DNA from 3 places in the Pseudoduganella sp. R-43 genome. Region 3 is predicted to be linked to each of the others. Evidence: predicted binding sites of a transcription regulator. Region 3 holds the regulator's gene; each other region holds the start of a gene.
What was found. The regulator NrdR, encoded in region 3, represses ribonucleotide reductase genes. The targets are predictions, from matches to a motif close to CACNANATNTNGTG.

Region 1 (9,734 bases), 3.3 Mb from region 3:
TTCCGGCTGCGGCAAGTCGACGCTGCTGAATGCCATCGCCGGCTTTTCCCCGCCCACCCGCGGCAGCATCGTCGCCGACGGCAAGCCGGTGGCCGGCCCGGGCCCGGAGCGCGGCATGGTGTTCCAGGAGTACGCGCTGTTCCCGTGGATGACGGTGGCCGACAACGTGGCCTTCGGGCTGGAGATCAAGGGCATGCCAAAGGAGCAGATCGCGTCCACCGTGGACAGGCTGCTCAAGACCCTGTCGCTGCAGGACTTCCGCCACCGCTTCCCGAAAGACCTGTCGGGCGGCATGCGGCAAAGGGTGGCGATCGCGCGCGTGCTGGCGCTCGATTCGCCGATCATGCTGATGGACGAGCCGTTCGGTGCGCTCGATGCGCTGACCCGGCGCGACCTGCAGGACGAGCTGCTGCGCATCTGGGACCAGCAGAAAAAGACCATCATCTTCGTCACCCACAGCATCGAGGAGGCGATCTACCTGGCCGACCGCATCGTGGTCATGACCTACCGCCCCGGCACGGTCAAGCGCGACATCCTGGTCGACATGCCGCGCCTGCGCGATCCGTCGTCGCCGGAATTCAATGCCCTGAAGCGCGAGCTGGGGCAATTGGTGATGGAAGAACAACAACGCCATCACAACGACGAGTTGCGCGCGGCGGCGGTTGATTAGCAGGGGTCTGGCACTGACATGTGACACGCGCAGCGTGTTGCATGTCAGTGCCTGACCCCATGGTGTTCAGGTGTTAAACTTACCGGATGCAAACTTACTTCCTGCTCGCAGCAACGCTGCTTTACCTGATTTGTGGTTTTCTCCCGTCGCGTAAATCCGTGCCTATCGCCGCGCTGACGGCCGGCGCCTGGCTGCTGCACGGGGCGGCGCTGTGGGTCGACGTGATGGTGCCAGGCTCGCTGCGCATCGGCTTTGCCACCATGCTGTCGTCCGCGCTATGGATTTCGGTCGGCGCCTACTGGCTGGAGAACCAGAATTACCCGCTGGATGGCCTGCGCCGCATCGTCATGCCGGTGGCTGCCCTGGCGGTGGCCCTGCAGGCCGGCTTTCCCGGCTCGCTGGTGCCGATGGCGGGCCGTTCCACCATGCTGGGTTGGCACATTGCCATCGCCACGCTGGCCTACAGCACGCTGACCATCGCCGCCTTCCATGCCGTGCTGATGGCGCTGCAGGAGTCGCGCCTGCATACGCGCAGCGACAGTCCCGGCTTTTTCGCCGCCGCGCTGGACCAGTTGCCGGCCCTGCTGACGATGGAAAAGCTGCTGTTCCGCCTGATCGCCTTCGGCTTCGTGCTGCTGAGCCTGACCGTCCTGTCGGGTATCGTCTTCAGCGAAGAATTGTTTGGGCGGGCGCTGAAGTGGGACCATAAATCGGTGTTCACCCTGCTGTCCTGGGTCCTGTTCGCAGCCTTGCTGGCCGGGCGTCATTTCCGCGGCTGGCGCGGCAAGACGGCCCTCAGCTTCACGCTGGCGGGTTTTGCGACCCTGCTGCTGGCCTATGTCGGCAGCCGTTTTGTCCTGGAAGTGGTTTTACATCGAGGTTTGGCATGACACGACTCCTGTTCTGGCTGGCGCTGATCTTCCTGGTCATCGCCGCCGTCCGCAGCAAGCTGCGCAAGATGAGCGGCCCGCCGCAGGGCGGTAGCTCGCCTGCGCCGCAACAGCCGCGCGCGGCCGAGCCGCAACAGGCCGAGAAGATGCTGCAATGCGCCCATTGCGGCGTGCATTTCCCTGCCTCCGAAAACGTGCCTGCCAACGGCCGTGACTACTGCTGCGCGGCGCACGCCCCGCATTAAGCCGCAGCGTGTTCGCCCGTCTCCATACCCTGTCGGCCGCCTCGCGCGACACCTTCTGGCGCTCGCTGAAGGCGCTGGGCGCGACCCGCATCGTCATTGCCCTGGTCTTGCTGCTGTACTTCAGCGCCGGCAAGCTGACGCTCCCGGAACTGTCGGTGCAGGTGTGCATCGCCTACCTGCTGCTGGCGGTGGGGATGCAGGTGCTGGCTATCCGCTGGCGCCGCCATTTCATGCTGCAGCTGATGTCGCAGGTGGCCTGCGACCTGACCTGCATCTCCTTGCTGTACCTTGCATCGGGCGGCCTGCGCTCCGGCCTGGCCATCCTGTACCTGTTCCCGCTGGCCGGCTGCGCCATCCTGGCGCCGCTGGTGCTGTCGCTGTTCAGTGCTTCGCTGGCCACGCTGTTCATGCTGGCCCATAGCGCCTACTTCGCCATTGCCGGGGAAGATTCGTCGGTGCTGCAGGCCGGCTTGTACGGCGTCGCCTGGTTTGCCGTGACGCTGGTGGTGAACCGCATGGCGGCGCGCCTGATCGGCCAGGAAGAACTGGCGGCGCAGCGCGGCATTGAAATCGGCGTGCAGCAGGCCGTCAACCGCCTGGTGATCGCGCATTCGGCCGACGGCATCCTGGTGGTGGGAGCGGACGGCACCATCCATATGAGCAATCCGGCAGCGCAGCAGATGCTGGGCGGCGCCGCGCAGATGCTGGATGGCGCAGCCCTGCAGCCGATTGTGCTCGCTTACGAAACCTGGCGCAACGACCCGCATCAGGCCAGCGCCTTCATCACCGTCAAGCCGTTCGAGGACCCCCGGAAGGAAGACATGACGGCTGCCTGGAATTCGCGGCGCGACGTAGCGCTGCACCTGAAACTGCGTTTCGCCGCCGCCGATACCAACGGCCTGGACGTGGAACGCAACGTGATCTTCCTGGAAGACGTGACCAGCATCGAGGAAAAGGCGCAGCAGCTCAAGCTGGCCTCGATGGGCCGCCTGACCGCCAGCATCGCGCACGAGGTGCGCAATCCGCTGTCGGCCATCGGCCACGCCAATTCGCTGCTGGAAGAGGATTTGCACGCGCCCGTGCACAAGCGCCTGCTGAAGATCATCGCCGACAATGTGGCACGCGTGAACCGCATGGTGGAAGACATCCTGCAACTGTCGCGCAAGGCGCAAAACCACCATGAGCCGATGGAGCTGGAAAGCTTCCTCAATGACTTGAAGGCGGAATTCGACGAAACCCATAAGCTGGACAGCAAGATCGTCTGCCTGGGCGGCATGCGCCAGGTGGTGGTGCGCTTCGATCCGCTGCACCTGCGCGAAGTGCTGATCAACCTGCTCAACAACGCGGTGCGCTACGCCAGCGGCACGCCGGCCAGCATCCGCGTCTTCATCGTGCAGGTGGCCGGCCGGCCGCTGGAACTGCACGTGCAGGACGATGGCCCCGGCATTTCGCCGCAGGTGCGGGCCCACCTGTTCGAGCCGTTTTATACTACGTCGAGCAAAGGCACGGGCCTGGGGCTGTATCTGGCGCGTGAATTGTGCTCGAATAACGAAGCCATGCTGGACTACGAACACCGCTTCGAAGCCAGCGTGACAGAGGGCGGTGCGCGCAAATCGAGCGGCCGTTTTGTGATTACATTTGCGAAAAACACATGACTTCTCCACGTGTCCTGGTCGTCGACGATGAAGCCGACCTGCGCGAACTGCTGGAAATTACCCTGCTGAAGATGGGGCTGGACGTGGACAGCACCGAAACACTTCAGCAAGCACGCCAGCTGTTTGCCGAAAAAGACTTCCAACTGGTGCTGACCGACATGCGCTTGCCCGACGGCCTTGGGCTGGACCTGGTGCGCGAGGTGGCTGCCAGCGGCAAGAATATCCCGATTGCAGTCGTGACGGCCTTCGGCAGTGCCGAAAATGCCGTGGTGGCGCTGAAGGCGGGCGCCTTTGACTATGTGAGCAAGCCGGTGCAGCTGGAGCAGTTGCGCGTGCTGGTGCAGTCGGCGTTGAAGCTGAGCGACAGCGCCCCGGCTGCCGCCCCGGCGCGCGGACAGGCGCAAGGCAGGCTGCGCGGCAGTTCGGCTGCGATCCAGGCCCTGCGCGCCCAGATTGCCCGGCTGGCGCGCTCGATGGCGCCGATTGCCATCAGTGGCGAGTCGGGCAGCGGCAAGGAGCTGGCGGCGCGCGAAATCCACGCCCAGAGCTCGCGCGCGGACAAGCCGTTCATCGCCGTCAACTGCGGCGCCATCCCGGAAGCCCTGATGGAGGCCGAGTTCTTCGGCTACCGCAAGGGCGCGTTCACCGGCGCTTCCGACGAGCGCGACGGCTTCTTCCAGGCTGCCAACGGCGGTACCCTGATGCTGGACGAGGTGGCCGACCTGCCGCTGGCCATGCAGGTCAAGCTGCTGCGCGCGATCCAGGAACGGCGCGTGCGCAAGATCGGCGCCACGGCCGAGGAGCCGGTCGACGTGCGGATCATTTCAGCCACCCACAAGAATCTGGAAAAACTGGTGGAGAACGGCCTGTTCCGGCAGGACCTGTTCTATCGCCTGAACGTGATCGAACTGCGCCTGGCGCCCTTGCGCGAGCGGCTTGACGACCTGGACGAACTGGTCGAAGCCATCCTGGCGCGGCTGGGGAGCTTTGAGCAAAAGGTGGTGCTGGCGCCCGGCGTGCTGGACGTCTTGAAAGGCTACTCCTTCCCGGGCAATGTGCGGGAGCTGGAGAATATCCTGGAACGCGCGCTGGCATTTTCCAATGATGGCGTGATCTCGGCGGAAGACCTGGCGCTGAAAGGCGGTTCGCTGCCGGCGCCAGTGCCAAGCCCTGCGCCCGTGGCCGCGCCAGCCGCTCCTGCCAGCCCGGAGCCCAGCCAGGCTGCCGCCCAGCCGGCCAGCCCGGCCGCCACGCCAGCGCCGGTGGCAAGCTTGCCGGCCGAAGCCCCTGCAGGGGCGGCCGCAGCAGGCGGCGCGCCGGCCATGCCGCAGCTGCCGGCGTTCAATGTCCAGGCAAGCAGCCTGCCGGCCTACCTGGAAGCGGTCGAGCGCGACATCATCACGCGTGTCCTGGCCCAGGCCAACTACAACCGCACCCAGGCCGCCCAGCTGCTGGGCATCAGCTACCGCCAGCTTCGCTACCAGATGCAGAAGCTGAACATCCAGGACCCAGGCTAGCAGTTCGCGGCGGCGGGGCGCCCGCCGCCCGATTGGTCTATAATCCCGGTCCGCCGCGAAAATCCCCTTGATTGATGTAGCGTTTTCGCCAACGCACAACCGTGTGCTGCGCCGCAACATTGCTTATTAAATCAGCACGCAAAAAGCTGTGTTAGTGCTCGCTCACCGCCGATCGCCTGTAGCGATGGGGGATATCAAAAGTCAATAAGAAAACGTGGTCTAAACGAAAAAATTTCACCTTGTACGATCCGAATCACGTCACTACAATTAGTGGACAGAATTCGATGGTCCACTAGATATAGTGGCCATTAACAAATACTGAATACGCGGAGCATAAATGCAATCTACTCAAGATATTTCCACCACTCAGGCGCCTCAAGTGCCTGTTTCCGCTGGCGAAACCGCTGGCGGCGTCGCTGTTTCCGCTAGCCAAATGGCCGACTACCGCATCATCCGCCGCAACGGCGCCGTGGTCGCTTTCGAGCCATCCAAGATCGCCGTGGCAATGACCAAGGCCTTCCTGGCAGTAAACGGCGGCCAGGGTGCGGCTTCCGCCCGCATCCGCGAACTGGTGGAAGAATTGACCAAGAACGTGGTGAGCGCCCTGATGCGCCGCCAGCCAGCCGGCGGCACCTTCCATATCGAAGACGTGCAAGACCAGGTTGAACTGGCCCTGATGCGCTCCGGCGAACACGACGTGGCACGCTCCTACGTGCTGTACCGCGCCAAGCACATGGAAGAACGCCGCCTGAAGAAAGAGGCAGCCGGCGCCACCGCGACCGCTGAGCCGCAGATCAACGTCACCGAGAACGGCGTATCCCGTCCGCTGGTGATGCAGGAAGTGCGCGACCTGATCGGCGCCGCCTGCAAGGGCCTGGAAAAGCACGTCGATGCCGACGCCATCCTGGCCGAAACCGTGAAGAACCTGTACGACGGCGTGCCGGTCGAAGAACTGCACAAGTCCGCCATCCTGGCTGCCCGCGCGCTGATGGAAAAGGACCCGGCCTACTCCCAGGTGACCGCCCGCATCCTGCTGCACACCATCCGCAAGGAAGTGTTCGGCAAGGAAGTTCCGCAAGCCGGCGCCGCTGCCGCCTACATCGAATACTTCCCGCAGTACATCGCCAAGGGCATCGCCGCTGAACTGCTGAACGAAGAACTGGGCAAGTTCGACCTGGCCAAGCTGGCCAAGGCCCTGGTGGCCGACCGCGACCTGCAGTTCGGCTACATCGGCCTGCAAACCCTGTACGACCGCTACTTCCTGCACGTGCGCGATGTGCGCATCGAAATGCCGCAGGCCTTCTACATGCGCGTCGCCATGGGCCTGGCCCTGAACGAAACCGACCGCGAAGCGCGCGCCATCGAGTTCTACAACCTGCTGTCGACCTTCGACTTCATGTCGTCGACCCCGACCCTGTTCAACTCCGGCACCCAGCGTTCGCAGCTGTCCTCCTGCTACCTGACCACCGTGTCCGACGACCTGGAAGGCATCTACGACGCCATCAAGGAAAACGCACTGCTGGCCAAGTTCGCCGGCGGCCTGGGCAACGACTGGACCCCGGTGCGTGCACTGGGCGCCCACATCAAGGGCACCAACGGCAAGTCGCAAGGCGTGGTGCCGTTCCTGAAAGTGGTGAACGACACCGCCGTGGCAGTGAACCAGGGCGGCAAGCGCAAAGGCGCCGTCTGCGCCTACCTGGAAACCTGGCACATGGACATCGAGGAATTCCTCGACCTGCGCAAGAACACCGGCGACGACCGCCGCCGCACCCACGACATGAACACCGCGAACTGGATTCCGGACATGTTCATGAAGCGCGTGATGGAAAAGGGCACCTGGACCCTGTTCTCGCCATCCGACGTGCCTGACCTGCACGACAAGTTCGGCAAGGAATTCGAAGAAGCCTACCTGGGCTACGAAGCCAAGGCAGCCAACGGCGAACTGCGCCTGTTCAAGAAGATCGAAGCGCTGGACCTGTGGCGCAAGATGCTGTCCATGCTGTTCGAAACCGGCCACCCATGGATCACTTTCAAGGATCCGTGCAACATCCGTTCGCCGCAGCAGCACGTGGGCGTGGTGCACTCGTCGAACCTGTGCACAGAGATCACCCTGAACACCAATGACGACGAAATTGCCGTCTGCAACCTGGGTTCCGTCAACCTGCCGGCCCACATGAAAGAGGGCAAGATCGACCACGTCAAGCTGCAGAAGACCATCCGCACCGCGATGCGCATGCTGGACAACGTGATCGACATCAACTACTACGCAGTTGAGAAAGCACGCAACGCCAATATGCGCCACCGTCCGGTCGGCCTGGGCGTGATGGGCTTCCAGGACTGCCTGCACATGATGCGCGTGCCATACGCCTCGATGGAAGCGGTGAGCTTCGCCGATACCTCGATGGAAGCCGTGTGCTACTACGCCTACCTGGCTTCGACCGAGCTGGCGGAAGAGCGCGGCCGTTACGAGTCGTACGAAGGCTCCCTGTGGTCGCGTGGCATCCTGCCGCAAGACTCGGTGCGCCTGCTGGCGGAACAGCGCGGCGGCTACCTGGAACAGGACCTGTCGTCCGCGATGGACTGGACCCCGGTGCGTGAACGCATCGCCAAGTTCGGCATGCGCAACTCGAACTGCGTGGCGATCGCCCCGACCGCAACCATTTCGAACATCATCGGCGTGTCGGCTTGCATCGAACCGACCTTCCAGAACCTGTACGTGAAGTCCAACCTGTCCGGCGAATTCACCGAGATCAACGCCTACCTGGTGCGCGACCTGAAGGCACGCGACCTGTGGGACGAAGTGATGATCGCCGACCTGAAGTACTTCGACGGCTCGCTGAGCAAGATCGACCGCGCTCCGCAAGACCTGCGCGACATCTACGCCACCGCGTTCGAAGTGTCGCCAACCTGGCTGGTGGAAGCAGCATCGCGCCGCCAGAAGTGGATCGACCAGGCACAGTCGCTGAACATCTACATGGCAGGCGCTTCCGGCAAGAAACTGGACGAAACCTACAAGCTGGCCTGGCTGCGCGGCCTGAAGACCACCTACTACCTGCGCACCATTGCAGCGTCGCACATGGAGAAATCCACCACCCGCACCGGCGCCCTGAACGCCGTGTCCGCGAACGTGCCGGATGCCCCGGCGGCAGTGACTGCCGAGGTAACCGAAGGCGCCGCCTGCTACCTGCGTCCTGGTGACCCAGGTTTCGAGGAATGCGAAGCCTGCCAGTAATACAATAGTCATAGTTAGAACCGGTAAACCGGGGTCTGACCCGCTGGGTCAGACCCCGTCTGCACAAAGTCCTCGGCTGTAACAATACCGTCGGCGGTCGAGCAGAAGGTGTCTGACCCTATGGGTCAGACACCGGTTTACCGGTTAAAGAAGAGTAAATCTAAGAGGAAAAAAACAAATGCTATCCTGGGATGATGAAGCCGCGGCAGCACCGCGCCAAACCCCACCACTGGGCGCCACCGCCGAAGCCACCGCCGAGCAAGTCGCCCTGCGCGTCAACGCCGACGACAAGCGCGTCATCAACGGCCAGACCGACGTCAACCAGCTGGTCCCGTTCAAGTACAAATGGGCCTGGGACAAATACCTGGCCGGCTGCGCCAACCACTGGATGCCGCAGGAAGTGAACATGCAGCGCGACATCGAGCTGTGGAAGAACCCGAACGGCCTCTCCGAAGACGAGCGCCGCCTGGTCAAGCGCAACCTGGGCTTCTTCGTCACCGCCGACTCGCTGGCAGCCAACAACATCGTGCTGGGCACCTACCGCCACATCACCGCCCCTGAGTGCCGCCAGTACCTGCTGCGCCAGGCGTTCGAAGAGGCAATCCACACCCACGCCTACCAGTACATCGTCGAATCCCTCGGCCTGGACGAACAGGAAATCTTCAACGCCTACAACGAAGTAGCGTCGATCCGCGACAAGGACCAGTTCCTGATCCCGTTCATCAACGTGCTGACCGACCCGGCCTTCAAGACCGGTACCATCGAGACCGACCAGCAGCTGCTGAAGTCCCTGATCGTGTTCGCCTGCCTGATGGAAGGCCTGTTCTTCTACGTCGGCTTCACCCAGATCCTGGCGCTGGGCCGCCAGAACAAGATGACCGGCGCCGCCGAGCAATACCAGTACATCCTGCGCGACGAATCGATGCACTGCAACTTCGGCATTGACCTGATCAACACCATCAAGCTGGAAAACCCGCACCTGTGGACCCCGGCCTTCAAGGAAGGGATCAAGGGCCTGTTCCTGCAAGCCGTGGACCTGGAATACCGCTACGCGGAAGACACCATGCCACGCGGCGTGCTGGGCCTGAACGCAGCCATGTTCAAAGGCTACCTGCGCTTCATCGCCAATCGCCGCGCCACCCAGATCGGCCTGGAAACCCTGTTCGACCAGGACGAGAATCCATTCCCATGGATGTCGGAAATGATCGACCTGAAGAAAGAGCGCAACTTCTTCGAAACCCGCGTCACCGAGTACCAGACCGGCGGCGCGTTGAGCTGGGATTAAACCCTGCTACCTGGAAAGCCCGGCACTGCCGGGCTTTTTTGTATCTGAAGCCAGGAAATAAGATGTTCTCCTAAATGAGGTATGCAATGACCAACGTTGTCTCTCCGAACCAGATCGCGGCAGGCCTTACTGAACACTGGTCGCCCCGCGTAGTGGCAGAACTGGACGACTCGTTCGTCAAAGTTGCCAAGGTACTTGGCTCGCTCACCTGGCACAGCCACGATAACGAGGACGAGCTTT
Region 2 (9,734 bases), 3.2 Mb from region 3:
AGTGCATACGTCTCGCAGCCCATGCCGGAAATCTGCTCCACCAACGCGGCCAGGTGCCGGGGTGTAGTCAGCTTGGGATGGATCGTGGTCCTGAATTCGTACGGAACGCCGCTCTCAATGACAATGCGGGCGGCGGTGCGCGCTGCTTGCGCGCTGCCGCTGACGCCAGTGATTTCATCGTAGGCCTCGAATGAGGTCTTGATGTCGAGGCCTACCCAGTCCGTCAGCGGAAGCACCTGCTTCAGGCGCTCAGGGTAGATGCCTGCGGTGTGCAAGCCCACCTTGAAGCCGAGCGCTTTCACGCTGCGCATCGCGTCTTCCAGCGCCGGATCGAGGGTCGGCTCGCCGCCGGAAAACACCACGGCGTCAAGGAGCCCTGCCCTGCCGGCGAGAAAAGCGAGCATGTCGCGCCAGGCGATCGCCGGCGCAACGTCCCTGGGCTGCAAGTGCGGGTTGTGGCAGTACCCGCAGCGCCAGGGACAGCCCTGGACGAACACAACGGCTGCCAGCTCGCCGGGATAGTCGGTCGAGGTAAACCTGGCGTAGCCGCCGACCTTGAGCTCCCTGTCAGCCATTGTTCCGGCGCTCGACGAAATAAGTGCGCTCATTGAATTCCCCCTTCTTGCCAACGTTGAAGGACGAGTACGGGCGGTGATACCCCATTACACGCGTCCAGATTTCGCAAGGCTGGCGCTCTGCGTCGGTGAGGGCGATTTCCTGGTTTGGCTGCTTGGCGGTCATGCCTATCTCCTTAGTCAAGTGAAAGTTCGCGCGTCTTGCGCGCAAGGATGTCCTCATCGCATTTCGGACAGAATTCGTGCTTGCCGCTCAAGTAGCCGTGTTTCGGACAGATCGAGAACGTCGGCGTCACCGTGATGTACGGCAGGCGGAAGTGCGTCAGTGCGCGCTGCACCAGGTGGCGGCAGGCATCGGCGCTGGATACCTGCTCGGTCATGTACAGGTGCAGCACGGTGCCGCCTGTGTATTTCCGTTGCAGCTCGTCCTGCCGCTCCAGCGCTTCGAACGGGTCATCGGTGAAGCCCACCGGGAGCTGCGAAGAGTTGGTGTAGTAAGGCATTTCCGGCGTGCCTGCCTGCAGGATCGACGGCATGCGGGCACGGTCCTCCTTGGCAAAGCGGTAGGTTGTGCCTTCGGCCGGCGTAGCCTCGAGGTTGTACATATGCCCTGTCTCTTCCTGGAACTCCAGCATGCGGGCGCGGATGTGATCGAGCAGGCGTATCGCCAGCGCGGCCCCGGCTTCGGTGGTGATGTCTTCCGTGTCGCCGCTGAAGTTGCGCAGCATTTCGTTCATGCCATTCACGCCAAGCGTGGAGAAATGGTTGCGCAGCGTGCCGAGGTAACGCTTGGTATAGGGGAACAGGCCGCCATCCATCAGGCGCTGGATCACCTGGCGCTTGATCTCCAGGCTGGTCTTGCCCAGTTCAAGCAGTTCGTCCACGCGTGCAAACAGCGCCGCCTCGTCGCCTGCATACAGGTAGCCAAGGCGGGCGCAGTTCAACGTGACCACGCCCAGCGAGCCGGTTTGTTCGGCCGAGCCAAACAGGCCGTTGCCCCGCTTGAGCAGTTCGCGCAGGTCGAGTTGCAGGCGGCAGCACATGGAGCGGATCATGTTCGGCTTGAGTTCCGAGTTCACGAAGTTCTGGAAGTAAGGCAAGCCATAGCGGGCAGTCATTTCGAATAGCAGGTCGGCATTCGGGCTGTGCCAGTCGAAGTCCGGCGTGATGTTGTAGGTCGGGATCGGGAAGGTGAAGGCGCGGCCTTTGGCGTCGCCGCGCATCATCACTTCGATGTAGGCGCGGTTGATCATGTCCGTCTCGGCCTGCAGGTCGCCGTAGGTAAACGGCATCTCTTCGCCGGCGATCACCGGCACCTGCTCCTGCAAGTCTTCCGGACAGGTCCAGTCGAAAGTGAGGTTGGTGAAAGGCGTTTGCGTGCCCCAGCGCGAGGGGACGTTCAGGTTGTAGACCAGTTCCTGCATGGTCTGCAGTACCTGTTCATAGCCCAGCCTATCCTTGCGGACGTAGGGCGCCATATAGGTGTCGAAGGAGCTGAAAGCCTGGGCACCGGCCCATTCGTTCTGCAAGGTGCCAAGGAAGTTCACGATCTGGCCGGCGGCGCTGGAGAGGTGCTTCGGCGGCGCCGATTCCACCTTTCCCGGCACACCGTTCAGGCCTTCGTTCAGCAGCGTGCGCAACGACCAGCCGGCGCAATACCCGGCCAGCATGTCGAGGTCATGGATGTGGATATCGGCATTGCGATGCGCTTCGCCGACCGTGCGCGGGTAGACGTGGTCGAGCCAGTAGTTGGCGACCATCTTGCCGGAAATGTTGAGGATCATGCCGCCCAGCGAATAGCCCTGGTTGGCATTGGCGTTCACCCGCCAGTCGAGCTGCTGGAGGTATTCATTGATCGAGGACTCCACGTCCACGGTAGTCTTGCGGGCAGGGTTCATTATTCTCTTAAACTACATGTTGTGTTTCGATGGATATTACACACTAAATGTAGTGAACAGCGACTTGACGGCGCTGATTTTTGATTTCCTTGATCTGGTTTAAATTTGATAAGATTCGTGCAAAATTCGCCTATACCATGAAACGAGCACTCTTCATCTGCACGCAAAATCGCTTGCGCAGCCCGACAGCGGAGCATGTATTCGCGAGCTGGCCCGATGTGGAGACCGATTCCGCAGGCCTGGGCAATGACGCCGACGTCCCCCTGTCGAGCGAGCAGATCGCGTGGGCCAACATCATCTTCGTGATGGAGAAGACTCACCGCAACCGCCTCTCCCGCGATTTCAGGGCGCACCTGAACGGGAAGCGCGTGATTTGCCTCGACATTCCTGACGACTACGAATACATGCAGGCCGAACTGGTTCGGCTCCTCGAAGCCAAAGCCGGCAAGTTCCTGCGCTGATCCTGGAATGACGATGCCTACCAAAAGCGTTGATGACTACGAGATTGAGTACACCGGCGAACTGCTTGAAGGCACGGAGCAATGGGGCGCCTACGTCTCCATCTTCGCCCCTTCCGCGAACCCGATGCATATGACCCATATCTATCCGAAGCGACGCGTGTCGGCAGACCAGACCTTTCTGGACCAGCATGCCGCCGAAGGCGAAGCGGAGCGTGCTGCATTGAAAATCCTGGAAGGCTTGCGCACCTGACTTCTGGCTTTGCCCGACTACTGCGCGTGAAGCAGGTCGGTTTCCGCCAGTTCCTCCTTCGCGGGAACCTGGCGCGGCAAGGTCATGATCACGGTAGTGCCTTTTCCAGGCTCGGATTCAACGTGGATGGTCCCGCGCAAGACGCCGGTAACGAGGTTGTAGACGATGTTCATGCCGAGCCCTGACCCGCCCTGCCCCATCTTGGTGGTGAAGAAGGGATCGTACACCTGGCGCAGCGTGCGTGCACTCATGCCATTGCCGTCATCGGCAAAGCGCAGTTCGACATTATCCTCGTCCATCTCGACGGCGCTGATGGTGATATGCCCGGACTCCCGGCCCTCGAAGGCATGCATGATGGCGTTCTGGATCAGGTTGCTCAGCACCTGGCCCACGCTGCCGGGGTAGGACATGAAGTTGAGCGTCTCCGGCATCCACACCTTCACTTCGCAGTTGGCACGGCGCAGCTGGGCGGAATAAGTCGCCAGCGTGTCGTGCACCACGCCATGCAGGTTGAACGAACGCCGTTTGTCGGAGGTCTGGTCGACCGCCACCTGCTTGAAGGAGTGGATCAGGTCAGCCGCCCGCGTCAGGGAGTTGGTGATGATCGAGCACGCCATACGCGCATCCTTCAGATGCGTATCGAGGGCCGAGCGCTTGATGCCGCCCTCGGAGAGCTGGCGCTCAAACTCCTTGCACATGTCGCTCAAGGCCGTCGCGGTCAGCAGGCTGTTGCCGATCGGCGTATTCAGTTCGTGCGCAATGCCTGCTACCAGCGCGCCCAGCGATGCCATTTTCTCGGACGTGATCAGGTTGGCCTGCGCCTGTTTCAACGTCAGCAGCACGGCCGACAGATCCTTGTGCGCCATTTCCACGTTAGACTTTTGCAGTGCCAGCTCATTCAGGCTGCGCTCCAGGCCATGCTTGGTGTCGACCAGCGCTGCCTCGGTCTGCTTGCGCTCCGTGATATCGATAATGACCCAGACGCAGCCTTTGCGCGGCTCATTCTCGTCCAGCATGCGTCCGTTCACCATGCACCACAGGCGCCGGCCGCTGGAGCTGGCCAGCTCCAGCTCGAAATGCATCGGCGTGCCATCGGCCACGCAGGCAAAGGGATCGCTCAGCCCGCCCGTCAGCATATTGCAGGAGCGGCCCGCCAACTGGCCCGGCTGGTAACCCATCATCTCTTCCAGCCCGCGGTTGCAGCGCACGATCAGCCCGTTGGCGAACAAGCCGATGCCGACAATGGCGCTATCCTGCAACGCACGCAATTCGTCGGCAGTGACGCGCAGCTTTTGCGCCAGCGCGCGGCGCCGCTGCAATGTCATGATCTGCGCGCCGATCAGGGCACTGATGATAAAGCCGGCCAGGCCGATCACCGTGATCAGCCTCAAGTCGCGGCTATAACGCTCGCTCGCATGGCCTTCGAATTTCATGATCCAGCGCCGCTCGCCGACATCGAGAGGGATGTTGCTGGTCAGGCCTGGCAGCGCCGGCATGCGCTCGCCCGAACCTAGCTTGCCGAAGCTGTTGAACATCAGGTTGTCGACCGTGGCCGGCATCTTGCCGCCGTCGTTGATGTAGCCCGCATCGTTGATGCTGACATAAAGGTGCTGCAGCATCGGACTGTCGATCGTTTCCGACATCAGGTCGTTGACACGGAAAACAATGGCGACAAAGCCCACCAGCGCTGCGTCGCGCTCCTGCTCCGTCAACAGCGAGGCGCCACGGCGGTAGATCGGTGCGCGCGCAACGAAGCCGGGCTGGCCGCTGGCGTCCTGCACCAGGGTGATGCGTTCGGTGGCCACCACGCGGCCGGTGGCCTTGCCCAGCTGCAGGGCCTTGTAATGCGGAGGCAGTGCGGCCAGGTCCAGGCCGAAGGCGTTTTCATTGCCCCTCATCGGCTCGTTGTATTCGATCAGGAAGTGCTCCTGCCGCACCGAAGCCGGATGCACCTTGTAGTCGGGATAGCCGCCGCTTTGCAGGCTGTCATCAGCACGGATGCGTACCGCATAGGCATCCAGTTGGCTGGATGGCACGCGCCGCACGAACTGGATGGCCTGGAAGCCGGGATAGCGGCGCTTGAGGTCCAGCTCGCGCACATAGCGGCTGAATTCCACGCGCGAGACATCGTCCTTCACCGCGAACACGCCCTTAATGCTAAGCAGCATGTCGAAGTAGGTTTGCAAGCGAAGCTGGGTGTCGCGCGCAATTTTTTGCGTGTCGCGCTGGAAGGCTTCATTGGTCTGGCGGTCCTGCACATTCATCACGAACATGCAGACCCACACGGTAACGCAAATACCGACAATAAAGGCCAGGTATCCGTGTATGCGCATGCTTGCTCCGACGGGACTATGGAGACGACTATAGCATAGTGAAATCCCTCATACGCCAGGGAAACGGTCAGCCGTTGTTACCCTGTCGCATCCTGGTATCGCAGCGCAATTTCCCTGACCTGTTCCTCGGCGGCCAGCAGCGCATCGACCACATCCGGGTCGAATTGCTCGCCGCTGCCCTGGCGGATCAGTTCGATGGCAGTTTCGTGGGTAAAGGCCGGACGGTATACGCGCTCGGATACCAGCGCATCATAGACATCGGCCACCGCGACCAGGCGCGCCGCTACCGGAATGGCATCGCCAGCCAGGCCTTGCGGATAGCCGGAGCCATCGTAGCGCTCCTGGTGGCTGTAGGTGATCTCGCGCGCGAAGCGCAGGAAGGCGTTGGAGAAGCCCAGCTCGCGCTCCACCCCGGCGATGGCATCGCGGCCGTGCACCGTGTGCAGCTTCATGATCTCGAATTCTTCCGGCGTCAGGCGGCCCGGCTTGAGCAGGATCGCATCGGGAATGCGCACCTTGCCGATATCGTGCAGCGGGGCTGCCTTGAACAGCAGCGGGATATGGGCCTCCACCAGTTCATTGGCAAAACGCGGGTTGCCCTGCAACTGGCGCGCCAGCGCCAGCACGATGTGCTGGATGCGGCGCAGGTGCGAAGGGTCTTCCTCGTCGCGCCATTCGGCCAGGCTGGCGATGGCCCAGGCAGCGGCATCGGCGATCTGGCCCAGTTCATTGAGCCGGTTGCGCTGGCGCTGCACCTTGGCGCGCGCCTCGCGCAACTGCAGGTGGGTGGCGATGCGCGCGCGCAGCAGCTCCGGCACCAGCGGGCGCGCCACCACGTCGGAAGCGCCTTCGGCCAGGGCGCTTTGCTCCAGGTCCGGCTGGCCGCGCTCGATCATGGCGATCAGCGGGATGCCGGCAGTGTCCGGATTGCCGCGCAGGCATTGGCAAACCGCAAAGCCATCGCGCACCACGTCGACCAGGATCAGGTCCGGGCGCGGCAACAGCTCCGCCGAGGCAAGCGCGTTGTCGCCATCTTCGACTAGGCGCACGGCATACCTGTCTTCCAGCAGGTGGCTGAGCTGTTGCAGGTGGTCGGCCGATCCGTCAACGATCAGCAGCAGCGGCTTGGTCTTTGGGCTCTTCATTGCGGCATGATACCGCACGGGAACAATACGCAGGGAATGTTCAGTCGGCGAGGGCCGGCGAGCCATCGGGCAGGAAAGCGCCGAAACAACGGGTGCATTCGATGCAGAACAGGTGCGCCACCCGCACGTTCTTCTGGCGCAGGACAAGTTGCAGGTGGCCCTCTTCGCAAATCGGGCAGGTTTCGCGCATGGTGCCGCAGGCCAGCACGTCATCGGCCAGGTAGTTTTCGTCGTAGCGCACACCATCAACGACGCGCTGCGGGTCCAGTTCGACCAGGAAAAGCACGGGCTCCGGGCCTCGCTGGTCGGGCACTGGGTAGGCGCCTGAATGATAGTGATTCATTTGATTCATTGTCATCCCCTTTGCCCAGCGCAGGTTACGGGCACTTTAACGATAGTCAAAGATTCCTCATCAGGCAAGGTCAACGGAAAAATTTGCTTGCAATTAGATCGCGCACTATCTATACTGCCAGGCATGGATACGAAATCATTTGACCTCGAGCAGGTTCCCAAGCTGGACCAGCAATTGTGCTTCGCCTTGTACTCGACTTCGCTGGCGATGAACAAGCTGTACCGCAAGCTGCTGCGCAAGCTGGGCCTGACCTACTCGCAATACCTGGTGATGATGGTGTTGTGGGAACAGGACGAGCAAACGGTGTCGGCCCTGGGCGAGCGCCTCTTTCTCGACTCGGCCACGCTGACGCCGCTGCTCAAGCGGATGGAGCAGGCCGAACTGATCACCCGCACCCGCTGCCCGCAAGACGAGCGCCAGGTGATCATTGCCCTCACCCCGCACGGCAGCGAGCTGCGCAACGAGGGTGCCAAGCTGCCGGCTTGCGTGCTGGGCGCCAGCGGCTGCGACCTGGAGCAAGTGATTCGTTTGCAGCGCGAGCTGTCGGTCCTGCGCACCAGCCTGATGAACAACGCGTAACAGTCAGGTGCCCACCTTGGTGTCGCCAGTGTGGGCATTTTTTAAAGCCAATTAAGTAGCGCACTATTTAATCGTTAACTAAAGGAGATTTGCCATGAAAACCCTTATCGCCGCTTCCGCCCTTACCCTCCTCGCCGGTTCCGCCGTCGCCGCCAGCCTGCCGGGCGTAGAACCGCAAACCGCGCAATTCCTGAAAGCGCTGGAAGGTGGCAAGCCGCTGGAATCGCTGAGCCCTGCCGATGCACGCCAGGTACTGGCCGGCGCCCAGCAAGGCGCCAGACTGCCTGCCGCCGACGTGTCCGACAAGGTGATCGATGTCGATGGCGAAAAGATCAAGCTGCACATCGTGCGCCCGGCCGGCGCCAAGGGCACCCTGCCGGTCTTCATGTTTTTCCACGGCGGCGGCTGGGTGCTGGGCGACTTCCCCACCCACGAACGGCTGGTGCGCGACCTGGTAGTGAACTCTGGCGCCGCAGCCGTCTTCGTTGACTACACCCCTTCGCCGGAAGCCGGCTATGGCGTGGCAATCAAACAAGCCTATGGCGCCACCAAATGGGTCGCGAAAAATGGCAAGGAAATCAACGTCGACGGCACCCGCCTCGCAGTGGCCGGCAATAGCGTCGGCGGCAATATGGCTGCGGTAGTGGCGCTGATGGCGAAAGACCAGGGCCAGCCGAAACTGCGCGCCCAAGTCCTGTTGTGGCCTGTCACCGATGCCGATTTCGACAACGCCTCCTACAAGCAGTTCGCCGATGGCCACTTCCTGACCCGCAATGCGATGAAATGGTTCTGGGACAATTACACCACCGACCTCGCCAAACGCAAGGAAATCTACGCCTCGCCCTTGCAGGCCACGACCGAGCAATTGAAAGGCCTGCCGCCAACCCTGATCCAGACCGCCGAATTCGACGTGCTGCGCGACGAAGGCGAAGCGTATGGCAAGAAGCTCGATGCCGCCGGTGTCGAAACCGCCACAGTCCGCTACAACGGCATGATCCACGACTTCGGCCTGCTGAACGTGCTGAGCAACGCCCCCGGCACCAAAGCCGCGATGCGCCAAGCCGGCGAAGAGCTGAAATACCGCCTGAAGTGAAAGATGAAAGTCGGGGTCAGGTCTGGCAATCCGCCAAAATGGCGGATTGCCAGACCTGACCCCGACTTTCACCACAGATGTTTCAGGTTTTTTACAAATAAACGAAGTGTCGCAGGACAAAGCTCTCTAGAATAGCCCGGCATTTATTACAACAAGCTTGGGGATTCGATGAAACGCTTTCATTTCGGCCTTGCCGCACTTTGCCTGACGGCGACGGCCTTCGCTGCCGAACCATTCGATGACAAGTTCCGCCAGCTCGATGAGCTGCTGCCTTCCGCCAACCAGTACCGCACCGCTTCCGGCGCTCCCGGCCATGCCTACTGGCAGCAGCGCGCGGACTACACCATCCGCGCCACCCTGGATGAGGCCAACCGCGCCATTTCCGGCAGCGGCCAGGTCACTTACCACAACAATTCGCCGGATACCCTGCATTACCTGTGGCTGCAGCTTGACCAGAACATCTACAAGCCGGATTCCGATGCCCGCATGACCATGACCGCGCCTTCGCGCGAGGCCTGGGGCCGGGCAAAGAGCGATGAAGAAGGCATGAAGTATGAAGGCCTGCGCAATATCCTGGCCGGCCGCGATTTCGATGGCGGTTTCAAGATCGGTTCCGTCAAGGGTTCCGGCGGGGCTCCGCTGCAGTACACCGTCAACCGCACCATGATGCGCATCGATCTGCAGCAGCCGCTGAAACCGGGCGAGAAGTTCAGCTTCTCCATCGATTGGACCTACAAGATCAATGAGCAGAAAGTCCTTGGCGGCCGCTCCGGCTACGAGTACTTCGCAGAGGACAAGAACGCGCTGTTCGAAATCGCGCAGTGGTTCCCGCGCATGGCCGCCTACTATGACGTGTACGGCTGGCAGCACAAGCAGTTCCTGGGCTCCGGCGAATTCACGCTGGAGTTCGGCGACTACGACGTGCAGATCACCGTGCCGGCCGACCATATCGTGGCCTCCACCGGCGAATTGCAGAATCCCGGCGAGGTTCTGACTGCGGCCCAGCGCGACCGCCTGGCAAAAGCCCGTACCAGCAAGACCCCGGTCG
Region 3 (9,734 bases):
GCTTCGATCACCAGTTCGTGCGACTCGCCGACCGGCTCGAACTTGCGCACCACGCCAATGCCATCGACGTGGCCGGAGACCAGGTGGCCGCCGAGGCGCTCGGCCAGGGTCAGGGCTTTTTCCAGGTTCACTTCGGTGGTGGTGTCCAGGCCGACGGTCTTGTTCAGGCTCTCGCGCGAAACGTCGACGGTGAAGCCGGTCGCGGTCTTTTTCACCACCGTCATGCAGGCGCCGTTCAGGGCGATCGAGTCGCCCAGGCCGACATCTGCCATCGGCAGGCCGCCGGCATCCACATCCAGGCGCACGCCTGCATCAGCGCCGCCTTCCAGCGGAGTTACGGTTTTGATTTTGCCGACCGCGGCTACGATTCCAGTAAACATAGTGATCTTTATTAAGGGTTGAATCGGGCAAGGATACGCAAATCGGCGCCGACTTGCTTAACCTCGTGGAATTTCAGGCTGTGCTTGCCGCTGAGCTCAGTCAGCGCTGGCAGGGCGAACATGCCTTGTGCATCGCCCAGCAGGGTTGGCGCGAGATAGACCAGCAGCTCGTCTACGCAGCCTTCGCGGATCATCGAGCCATTCAGCTTGCCGCCTGCTTCGACGTGCAGCTCGTTGATCTGGCGGCGGCCAAGCTCGCGCATCAGCTCCGGCAAGTCGACTTTGCCATGCGCGTTGGGCAGCACAATGATCTCGGCGCCTTGGTCGCGCAAGATTGCTTCCTTTTCCGGGTGATGGCCGGCAGCGACGATCCAGGTTCCGCCGCCTTGCAGCACGCGCGCTTGCGGGCTGATTTCCAGTTTGCTGTCGACCACGATTCGGCGCGGCTGGCGCGGCGTTTCGACAGCGCGCACATTCAGTTGCGGGTCGTCGGCTTTCACCGTGCCGATGCCGGTCAGGATGGCGCAGGCCCGGGCACGCCAGGCATGGCCGTCGGCGCGCGCCTCGGGGCCGGTGATCCACTGGCTTTGGCCGTTGTGCAAGGCGGTCATGCCATCGAGGCTGGCAGCAGTCTTCATGCGCACCCACGGTAGGCCGTGGCGCATGCGGTGGAAGAAGCCAATGTTCATTTCATAGGCCTGGTCGGCCAGCAGGCCGCTGGCGACTTCGATCCCGGCAGCCGAGAGGCGGGCCATGCCGTTGCCAGCAACCAGCGGGTTAGGGTCTTCCATCGCCGCGACAACGCGGCCCAGTCCTTCGCGCACCAGCGCGTCGGCGCAGGGCGGCGTGCGGCCATGGTGACTGCACGGCTCCAGCGTGACGTAGGCGGTGGCGCCGCGCACGTCGTGGCCCCGGCGCTTGGCGTCTTTCAGAGCCTGGACTTCGGCGTGGTCCTGGCCGGCGGCTTGCGTCACGCCCTCACCGATCACGACGCCGTCGCGCACGATCACGCAGCCGATGCGCGGGTTCGGTGAAGTGGTGAACAGGCCTTTTTCTGCCCATAGCAGGGCAAGCTGCATGCCTTCGAGGTCGCTGTTGATATTCATATGCTTGCGCAGGTTGCCGGTTCCAGGGCGGGATCGCATAAGCGCGCCCTGCCCTGCATATTGATCTTGATATTGCGCTGCGCACCGGCCAGTTCAAGCGTGATGGTGCCAAAGTTGGCGGCATTCGGGTGGGCGGCGCGGCAGCTTCGTCCTGCTGCATTATATGAAATATAGGCCGGGGCTGTGTTGTCGGTGAACCTGGCCCTTACCTGCAGGCGCTCGAGCGCGGCTCTGTGGCGGGACAGGATTGCCTCTCCTTCGTCCAGGCTGCGGTTGGCGTTGGCGTCGATGACAATCAGCCAACCTTGCTGCCAATTGCCGCTTTCGGCCAGCAGGGTGACCACGCGGCGGCGGGCGATGGCCTGGGCACGGGTGTCGTTGATTGCCGCCAGCAGCTCGGCCGAAGCGGTGCGCAGCTGGCGTCCGGCAAGCATATTGCTCAGGTTCGGCAGCGCGGTGGCAAACAGGATGGAGAGGATGGCAAGGACGATCATCAGCTCCAGCAGCGTAAAGCCGGGGCGCCTTCCCGCTTGCTGGCGCGTCGCCCACTTCAGCGCCAGCAGCTGCGGGAAGGCCCGGTGGCGAGATGAAGCCCGCTGCTGGTGAGTATGAGGCGTTCGCATTGCGGGTCCCTGAATCGGCTGTCGACATTGGGCGTGCCGGGCGTGGCCACAAGCTGGATGCAGTCGCGGATTTGCTGGCCATCGCAGGCCTTGCCTTCCAGCTCGTAAGCACTGGTCCTGGCGTTCCGGCCCGACCACCAGCGGAAGTCGCTCGCGGTATTCGCCGAAAACGCGGCGTAGCTACTAAACCGCGTGAAGTGGCGCTCCTGCTGCTGCATCAGCTCTTGTAGTGCGGCCTGCGCTTCGCTGCGGCGCATGCGGATGACCGCTTCGCTCCAGACCGGTATCGCCACGGCCGAGAGAATGCCGATGATGATCAGGGTGGTCAGCATGCCAAGCAAGGTGCCGCCGGCGGATGGGCGCGCGGTCATTGTTCCTCCTCGCGGCTGGCGGCATCGTGCAGCGCCTGCCAATCCATGATTTCACGCCAGCTGTGGCGTCGCACCGGTACCGGGGGCGTGTAGCTGGCCTGCATCACGGTCTCGGCGCCGGGGCGCGTGCCGAAGCCGATTACCGTCACGCGGTAATAGTGGGACGGCGGCGCTCCGGCTGGCGTGTACCCGACGCGCTCCACGAGGTAGCGCGGGCGTCGAAATGGCAGCACGCCCTGCCCTGTCTCCATTGCGGCGCCGGTCAGCGCGCCGTATTCCGTACCTCCGATACCTGCAAGGTCAACGGTTTGCCAGGCGGGAGCCGCGCTCCCGGGCTGCGCCGGCGTGGCGGGCACGTCGAGCGGCTGGCCAAGGCCGGCATTGATATCGCGTTCTGCATCCATCAATCCATCCTCCGCAGACTGGAAGGCAAGCAGGCGGTCCCGTTCAGCGCGGGCGGCCTTCTCGCCCAGCATCGCCATTTGTGCGGCCGATGCGCCGATCGTCAGGGCGGCGAACAGCAACAGCATCGTTACCGGAAGAGTGACGCCACGCTGGTATTCATGCATGGTGCTCTCCTTAATGGTTGCGCAAGGCGACCGTCGCCGCGAACAGCCGGCGCGCGCGACGCTGCATCGGCTGCGGCAAACCGGCTTCGTCGATACGTGCGCCCGGGTCAAGGCCCGGCAGCAAATCGTAGCTGCCAAGCCGGCCGCCCGCACGCGAACCGCGCTCACCGTGCAGCAGCAAGGCAATGCGAACGCTGGTGACGCGGCGCCAATGAGGACGCAGCGCACGCTCGGATACGGGAAGCGCGGCATCGAGGGCATCGATGCCGCTGGCGGTCAGGTAAAGGTTGGGGATACTGTCGCGCGGGCTATCCGTATCGACGCCATATAGCACGTGGAAGGCATCCACCCCACGCACCACGGCGTCCGAGCCCCAACCGTTTTCCCCCTTGTATTTGCAGCGAAGTTCAGCAACGCCGTCTCCAGCTTGGGCAATGTAGAAAATGCTCCAGGCCCATTCGCCTGGGTCGGCCGGGAAACCGGCGCAATTGAGCATGGCGCCGCCGCCCTCCGCGCCGGCGATTGCTGCAGGTGCATAGCGAATGGCGAGTACGTCGCTGCCGTTGACAGCTGGCAGCGCTGGGCCGAGGCCGTCGGCGTTGGTTGCCACACTTGCGGCGTCGCGGCCTTCGATGGCCATGGGCGACGTTGGCGCGGCGGCGACCTCCGCGCCTGGCTCGCCGGGATAGCCCGCCTGCCGCAGGGATTGGCCGATGATTGCCAGTGCGAAGCGGCCACTATCGTCAATGCGGGTATTAGCGCCGTTATGCAGGAAGTCGCTATCGGACGCGTGCAGGAGGGAGGCGGCCGCCAACGCTACCAACAGGCTGAGCGCCATCGCGACGAGGACTTCGGCCATGGCCAGGCCATGCTGGCGTACTGTCATTGCATGTCTCCTGCGGCTGGCGGATCAACCGGATCGTTTGGAGCCGGCTGGGCGGGCGCCGCTGGCGGTGGGCCGGGCAAGGGTGGCGGATCGGCCAGCGCGATGGGCAAAGCAACGCCTGGAACGGTGGCCAAACCGGCAGCAGCCCCATCTGGCCGCCGGAAGCGCCAGCCTATCTTGATGACGACGGGCGCATCGGCGCCACCGGAGCATGGCCATTGCAACTGGCCGCCCGGCGCCGTGTCGGCGTCGCGGCAGATGACGGCGCGGGCTTGCGGCAGCACAGCCGCAAGGTGACGGCGGAACTCTTCCAGCTCTTGCCGCGCCATGGCGCCGGAATCGCAGGGCGCGCCGGCACAGGAAGCCGGTGCGCCGGAAACGCCGCTGGCATCGCTGGCGTCGAATTCGAATCCCAGGTAAGCGGAGGACTGCGCGGCGTTCGCGCGGATGTGGTCAGCAAGCGTGGCGGCAGCCTGCAGGGCTTCGGTCTGCAGGCTCGACTCCTGTCGAGTGCGCATGGCGTGGGCCTGCATCGCCAGCGCGCCGACCAGGCCGACGGCGAGCAGCAGCACGGCAACCAACACTTCCACCATGGTGAACCCAGCAAATGGACGATGCATGGCACAGCCCTCCCCTGCTGATCAAATTAGTCAGCAGAGGACTCGCGGGTTTGAGAAATATCAAGCCTTGGGAGAGAGCTCTTGACCGTCACCAACTTCTTCGATCGCGTCCTGGAATTCGGCCAGGTCTTCGAAGTTCTTGTAGACGGATGCGAAGCGGATATACGCCACTTTGTCCAGGCGCTTGAGCTCGGCCATGACGAGTTCGCCGACGAAGACCGAATCGACTTCACGCTGGCCGCTGGTCAGCAGCTTTTCTTCGATCGAGGAAACCGCCTTGTCAACGGACTCGGCGGCAACAGGGCGCTTGCGCAAGGCCAGCATCAGGCTGGCGCGCAGCTTGTCGGCCGAATACTCGGTGCGGCTGCCGTTCTTCTTGACCACATAAGGCATGGTCAGTTCGATCCGCTCCCAGGTGGTGAAGCGCTTGTCGCAGTTCACGCAGCGCCGGCGCCGCTTGATGGCGTCCCCTTCCTCCGACACGCGGGTGTCGAGGACCTGGATATCATCGTGCTGGCAGAACGGGCATTTCATGGATTGAGCGTCTCTTATTATTGAATGAAAAAGCGCCGGACCTTACGATCCGGCGCCTCGATAGTACCAACCGCTTGCTTAGGCGTAAACAGGGAATTTGTCAGCCAGCACCTTCACAGCGGCTTTCACGCGCTCGATGGTTGCTGCATCGTGCGGGTTATCCAGCACGTCGGCGATCAGGTTGCCCACTTCTTCCGCTTCGGCTTCCTTGAAACCGCGGGTGGTGAAGGCTGGCGAACCCAGGCGGATGCCCGAAGTCACGAATGGCTTCTGCGGGTCGTTCGGGATGCCGTTCTTGTTGCAGGTCATGTGCGCCTGGCCCAGGATCGCTTCCGCTTCCTTGCCGGTCAGGTTCTTGGCGCGCAGGTCGACCAGGAACACGTGCGACTCGGTGCCGCCGGAAACGATGCGCAGGCCGCGCTTGATCAGGGTCTTGGCCAGCACGTCGGCGTTCTTCACCACTTGCTGCTGGTAGGCCTTGAATTCAGGGGACAGGGCTTCCTTGAAGGCCACTGCCTTGCCGGCGATTACGTGCATCAGCGGGCCGCCCTGGATGCCAGGGAAGATCGCGGAGTTGATGATCTTTTCGTGTTCGGCTTTCATCAGGATGATGCCGCCACGTGGGCCGCGCAGGGACTTGTGGGTGGTGGAGGTCACGAAGTCGGCGTGCGGAACCGGGTTCGGATACAGGCCAGCGGCGATCAGGCCGGCGTAGTGGGCCATGTCGACCATGAAGTAGGCGCCAACGGCCTTGGCGACTTTGGCGAAGCGCTCGAAGTCGATCTTCTTGGAGAAGGCGGACGCGCCGGCGATGATCAGCTTAGGCTTGTGTTCCTTGGCCAGGGCTTCCATTGCGTCGTAGTCGATGTCTTCTTCAGCGGTCAGGCCGTAGGAAACGACGTTGAACCATTTGCCGGACATGTTCAGCGCCATGCCGTGGGTCAGGTGGCCGCCTTCCGCCAGCGACATGCCCATGATGGTGTCGCCTGGTTTCAGGACAGCGAAGAACACGCCCTGGTTAGCCTGGGAACCGGAGTTAGGCTGCACGTTGGCTGCTTCGGCGCCGAACAGCTGCTTCACGCGGTCGATTGCCAGTTGCTCGACGACGTCCACGTACTCGCAGCCACCGTAGTAGCGCTTGCCAGGATAGCCTTCGGCGTATTTATTGGTGAGCTGCGAGCCCTGGGCTTCCATTACGGCTGGCGAGGTGTAGTTCTCAGAAGCGATCAGCTCGATGTGGTCGTGCTGGCGCTTGTTCTCGTTCTGGATAGCGGCAAACAGCTCCGCGTCAACGTTGGCGAGGGTGTGATCTTTTGCGAACATGAAATTACTCCAGTTTTTAAGGCAGATTGGATCGAATCGGGAGCCAAAAAGTGACAGGGCAGCCGAAACGCAGGTTTCCATCGTGGCTGCCCAGGCGAACGGCTGTTTGAGATCTCACGTTCCCCGGTGGTTGCCCACCTCTCACCAGCAGCGCAAGCGCCAGCTAGTTTTTCGCCAGTTACGTGAGACAGTAATGGAGCCAAGATTGTAGATTAAGTGGCCAGATCCGGCAATCGTTTGGCCGGATTCGGCGGATTTCGGGGGTTATTCGGCCTAAAACCGGTAAACCGGTGCCTGACCCGCAGGGTCAGGCACCCTCTGCGCACAGGGGTCTGACCCTGCGGGTCTGACCCCGCCTTACCGGTTTGGCGTTAGAATCCCCCAAGTTAACATTGGGAGTTCGACCATGATCGTGTTAGTTACCGGCGCAACCGCTGGTTTTGGCGCCGCGATGGCGCGTGTTTTCGTGAAGAACGGCCACAAGGCCATCGCCGCCGGCCGCCGCGCCGAGCGCCTGGAAGCCCTGGCCGCCGAACTCGGCCCGAACCTGCTGCCGGTCAAGCTCGACGTCACCGACAAAGGCGCGATCCACGCAGCCCTGGCGTCCTTGCCCGCCGACTGGAAAGAAGTCGACGTCCTGATTAATAACGCCGGCCTCGCCCTCGGCATCAAAGGCGCCCACGAAGCCGACCTGGAAGACTGGGAAACCATGATTGCCACCAACTGCACCGGCCTGGTCACCATCACGCGTGCCCTGCTGCCAGGCATGGTCGAACGCGGCCGCGGCACCATCATCAACCTCGGCTCCGTCGCTGGCGCCTACCCTTATCCCGGCGGCAATGTGTACGGCGCCACCAAGGCCTTCGTCGAACAATTCACGCTGAACCTGCGCGCCGACCTGATCGGCACCGGTGTGCGCGCTACCAATATCGCCCCCGGCCTGTGCGGCGGCACCGAATTTTCCAACGTGCGCCTGAAAGACGACGCTGCCGCAGCCAAGGTTTACGAAGGCACCACCCCGCTGACCGCCGACGATATCGCCAACACGGCTTTCTGGATTGCAACATTGCCGCAACACATTAATGTAAATTCCATCGAATTGATGCCAACCTGCCAAGGATTCTCGCCATTCGCGATCAAACGCGGCTAAAATGCCGCCCCATATAAGGGAAAACCGTAAGCAATTGTTACGAGATTGTGCAAAATGCCTTGTCGCTGATTCATTTGGCGTAAAATGTTGCCGATTCTCACTTAGTAGCTCTTCTATCTATGTCGTCTGAGTTCACCTGGGATGTCCGTGTTTATTACGAAGACACGGACGCCGGCGGAATTGTCTATTACGCGAACTATTTGAAGTTCTTCGAGCGCGCACGCACTGAGTGGTTGCGCTCCCTCGGCGTTAACCAGGATATCCTCCTGCGTGAGCACGACGCCATGTTTGTTGTCAAAAATGTCAGCGCGGACTACCACGCGCCAGCGCGACTAGACGATGTAATAAAATTGACGCTTCGTATTGATAAACTGGGCCGCGCTTCGATCCAGTTTGTACAGGAGGCGTGGTGCGGCGACCGCCTCTTAAATACTGCCCACGTAAAAGTAGGCTGCGTCGACTCGGCCCTGCGCCCACGCGCCGTGCCTGATGCCGTTGCGGCCCGCATGCGCGCATAATAATTAGATTGAGAAACAATGAACGTCACCCAAGACCTTTCCTTCATCGCCCTCATCACCAACGCACACCTGATCGTTCAGTTGATCATGGCGCTGCTGCTTGCGGTTTCCGTTATCAGCTGGACCTATATCTTCAAGAAGCTGTTTGATGTGCGCGGTGCGCGCAATCAGACCATCGAATTCGAGAAGACCTTCTGGGCCGGCGGCAACCTGCATGCCCTGCACGCCAGCGCTGGCAGCAACCGCGCCAACAGCGGCGCCCTGGCCCGCATCTTCGAGGCCGGCATGGGTGAATTCATCAAGGGCAAACAGGCTGCAGCATCCAGCCGCGACATGAATATGGGCGACGTGCTGGACGGCGCGCGCCGCGCCATGCGCGCTGCTTTCCAGCGTGAGATGGATGCACTGGAAGCGCACCTGGCCTTCCTGGCTTCGGTCGGTTCCGTTTCCCCTTACATCGGCCTGCTCGGTACCGTGTGGGGCATCATGAACGCCTTCCGCGGCCTGGCCAATGTGCAGCAGGCGACGTTGTCGGCTGTGGCGCCCGGCATTGCCGAAGCGCTGATCGCGACTGCTATCGGCCTGTTCGCAGCAATTCCGGCCGTGGTGGCGTACAACCGCTTCTCGCACGATATTGACCGCCTGGCGATCCGCTTCGAGAGCTTCGTTGAAGAATTCTCGAACATCCTGCAGCGCCAGTCCCGTTAAAAGGCGAAACTGAAGATGGCTTCCTCCTTCTCCAGCAGCATGCGCGGCAGCCGCGGCGGCCGCAAGCTGAAGTCCGAGATCAACGTCGTGCCTTATATCGACGTGATGCTCTGCCTGCTGATCATCTTCATGGTGATGCCGACCTCGAACAACCCGCAGTCGATCGACCTGCCCCACGCGGAAAAAGCGTCGCGTCCGCCGGATGCCTATATCCAGGTACAGGTGAAGCCCAACGGCTCGCTGATGATCGGCATCGCCGGCAAGTCGGCTGATGCGCCGGAAACCGAACCGAACCGCGATGCACTGGTGCGCAAGCTGCGCACCCTGCATGAGAAATATCCCGAGTACCCGGTGCTGATCGCCGGCGACAAGGAAAGCAAGTACGACGATGTGATCCAACTGATTTCCGAAGCGAAGAAGATGGGGATTAACCGCGTTGGCTTGGCAACGAAGTAAGGCATGGCAATGACGATGGCAAATGCAGGCGGACCGTACCGTGTGCCGAAGCGGCACGGCGGCACGCGCGCGTTTGCGCTCGCGCTGGCGATGCACTGCGTGCTGTTCGCGTTCCTGTGGGTCGGCATCCGGTGGAACAATGACCCGGTCGGCGTCGATGCCGAGATCTGGGACATGACCACGCAGATGGCCGCGCCAAAGGCACCTGAACCAGAGCCGCAGCCTGAGCCAGAGCCGCCTGCACGCGAGCCTGAACCGACGCCGCCCCCGCCACCGGAAGTGGTGAAGCCGGTGCAGCCTGATCCTGAGATCGCGCTGCAGAAGAAGAAAGAAAAAGAGAAGAAAGAGCTCGAGCAGAAGATCGCCGAGCAAAAGAAAAAGCTCGAAGATGAGAAAAAGCGTCTGGCCGAGCAGCAGGATAAGCAAGACAAGCTGGATAAGCTGGAAAAAGAAAAAGCCAAAAAACTGGCGGAACTGAAAGAGAAGGAAA

Region 1: ACN9M3_RS27785 (ribonucleoside-diphosphate reductase subunit alpha) is a predicted target of NrdR. The motif match lies at 5,268-5,281, and genes of this name have one in related genera.
Region 2: ACN9M3_RS26200 (ribonucleoside triphosphate reductase) is a predicted target of NrdR. The motif match lies at 2,484-2,497, and genes of this name have one in related genera.

Annotation. Positions count from the first base shown of each region.
Region 1 covers NZ_CP183988.1:6,086,898-6,096,631, reverse strand. Annotated here, with positions in the region: gene ACN9M3_RS27810 (ABC transporter ATP-binding protein) at 1-670, shown strand, start outside; gene ACN9M3_RS27805 (cytochrome C assembly family protein) at 757-1,560, shown strand; gene ACN9M3_RS27800 (PP0621 family protein) at 1,557-1,805, shown strand; gene ACN9M3_RS27795 (ATP-binding protein) at 1,814-3,460, shown strand; gene ACN9M3_RS27790 (sigma-54-dependent transcriptional regulator) at 3,457-4,977, shown strand; gene ACN9M3_RS27785 (ribonucleoside-diphosphate reductase subunit alpha) at 5,315-8,209, shown strand; gene ACN9M3_RS27780 (ribonucleotide-diphosphate reductase subunit beta) at 8,388-9,494, shown strand; gene ACN9M3_RS27775 (cupin domain-containing protein) at 9,581-9,734, shown strand, end outside.
Region 2 covers NZ_CP183988.1:5,739,436-5,749,169, forward strand. Annotated here, with positions in the region: gene ACN9M3_RS26190 (anaerobic ribonucleoside-triphosphate reductase activating protein) at 1-608, opposite strand, end outside; gene nrdD (anaerobic ribonucleoside-triphosphate reductase) at 568-741, opposite strand; gene ACN9M3_RS26200 (ribonucleoside triphosphate reductase) at 752-2,473, opposite strand; gene ACN9M3_RS26205 (low molecular weight protein tyrosine phosphatase family protein) at 2,611-2,934, shown strand; gene ACN9M3_RS26210 (hypothetical protein) at 2,948-3,184, shown strand; gene ACN9M3_RS26215 (CHASE domain-containing protein) at 3,202-5,517, opposite strand; gene ACN9M3_RS26220 (HD-GYP domain-containing protein) at 5,595-6,662, opposite strand; gene ACN9M3_RS26225 (hypothetical protein) at 6,703-7,014, opposite strand; gene ACN9M3_RS26230 (MarR family winged helix-turn-helix transcriptional regulator) at 7,138-7,593, shown strand; gene ACN9M3_RS26235 (alpha/beta hydrolase fold domain-containing protein) at 7,688-8,686, shown strand; gene ACN9M3_RS26240 (M1 family metallopeptidase) at 8,855-9,734, shown strand, end outside.
Region 3 covers NZ_CP183988.1:2,542,319-2,552,052, reverse strand. Annotated here, with positions in the region: gene ACN9M3_RS11675 (riboflavin synthase) at 1-380, opposite strand, end outside; gene ribD (bifunctional diaminohydroxyphosphoribosylaminopyrimidine deaminase/5-amino-6-(5-phosphoribosylamino)uracil reductase RibD) at 392-1,486, opposite strand; gene ACN9M3_RS11665 (GspH/FimT family pseudopilin) at 1,483-2,109, opposite strand; gene ACN9M3_RS11660 (type IV pilin protein) at 2,037-2,480, opposite strand; gene ACN9M3_RS11655 (pilus assembly PilX family protein) at 2,477-3,049, opposite strand; gene ACN9M3_RS11650 (PilW family protein) at 3,060-3,935, opposite strand; gene pilV (type IV pilus modification protein PilV) at 3,932-4,555, opposite strand; gene nrdR (transcriptional regulator NrdR) at 4,616-5,089, opposite strand; gene glyA (serine hydroxymethyltransferase) at 5,168-6,412, opposite strand; ZMP/ZTP riboswitch at 6,494-6,604, opposite strand; gene ACN9M3_RS11630 (SDR family NAD(P)-dependent oxidoreductase) at 6,819-7,562, shown strand; gene ybgC (tol-pal system-associated acyl-CoA thioesterase) at 7,682-8,080, shown strand; gene tolQ (protein TolQ) at 8,099-8,788, shown strand; gene ACN9M3_RS11615 (biopolymer transporter ExbD) at 8,804-9,244, shown strand; gene ACN9M3_RS11610 (energy transducer TonB) at 9,248-9,734, shown strand, end outside.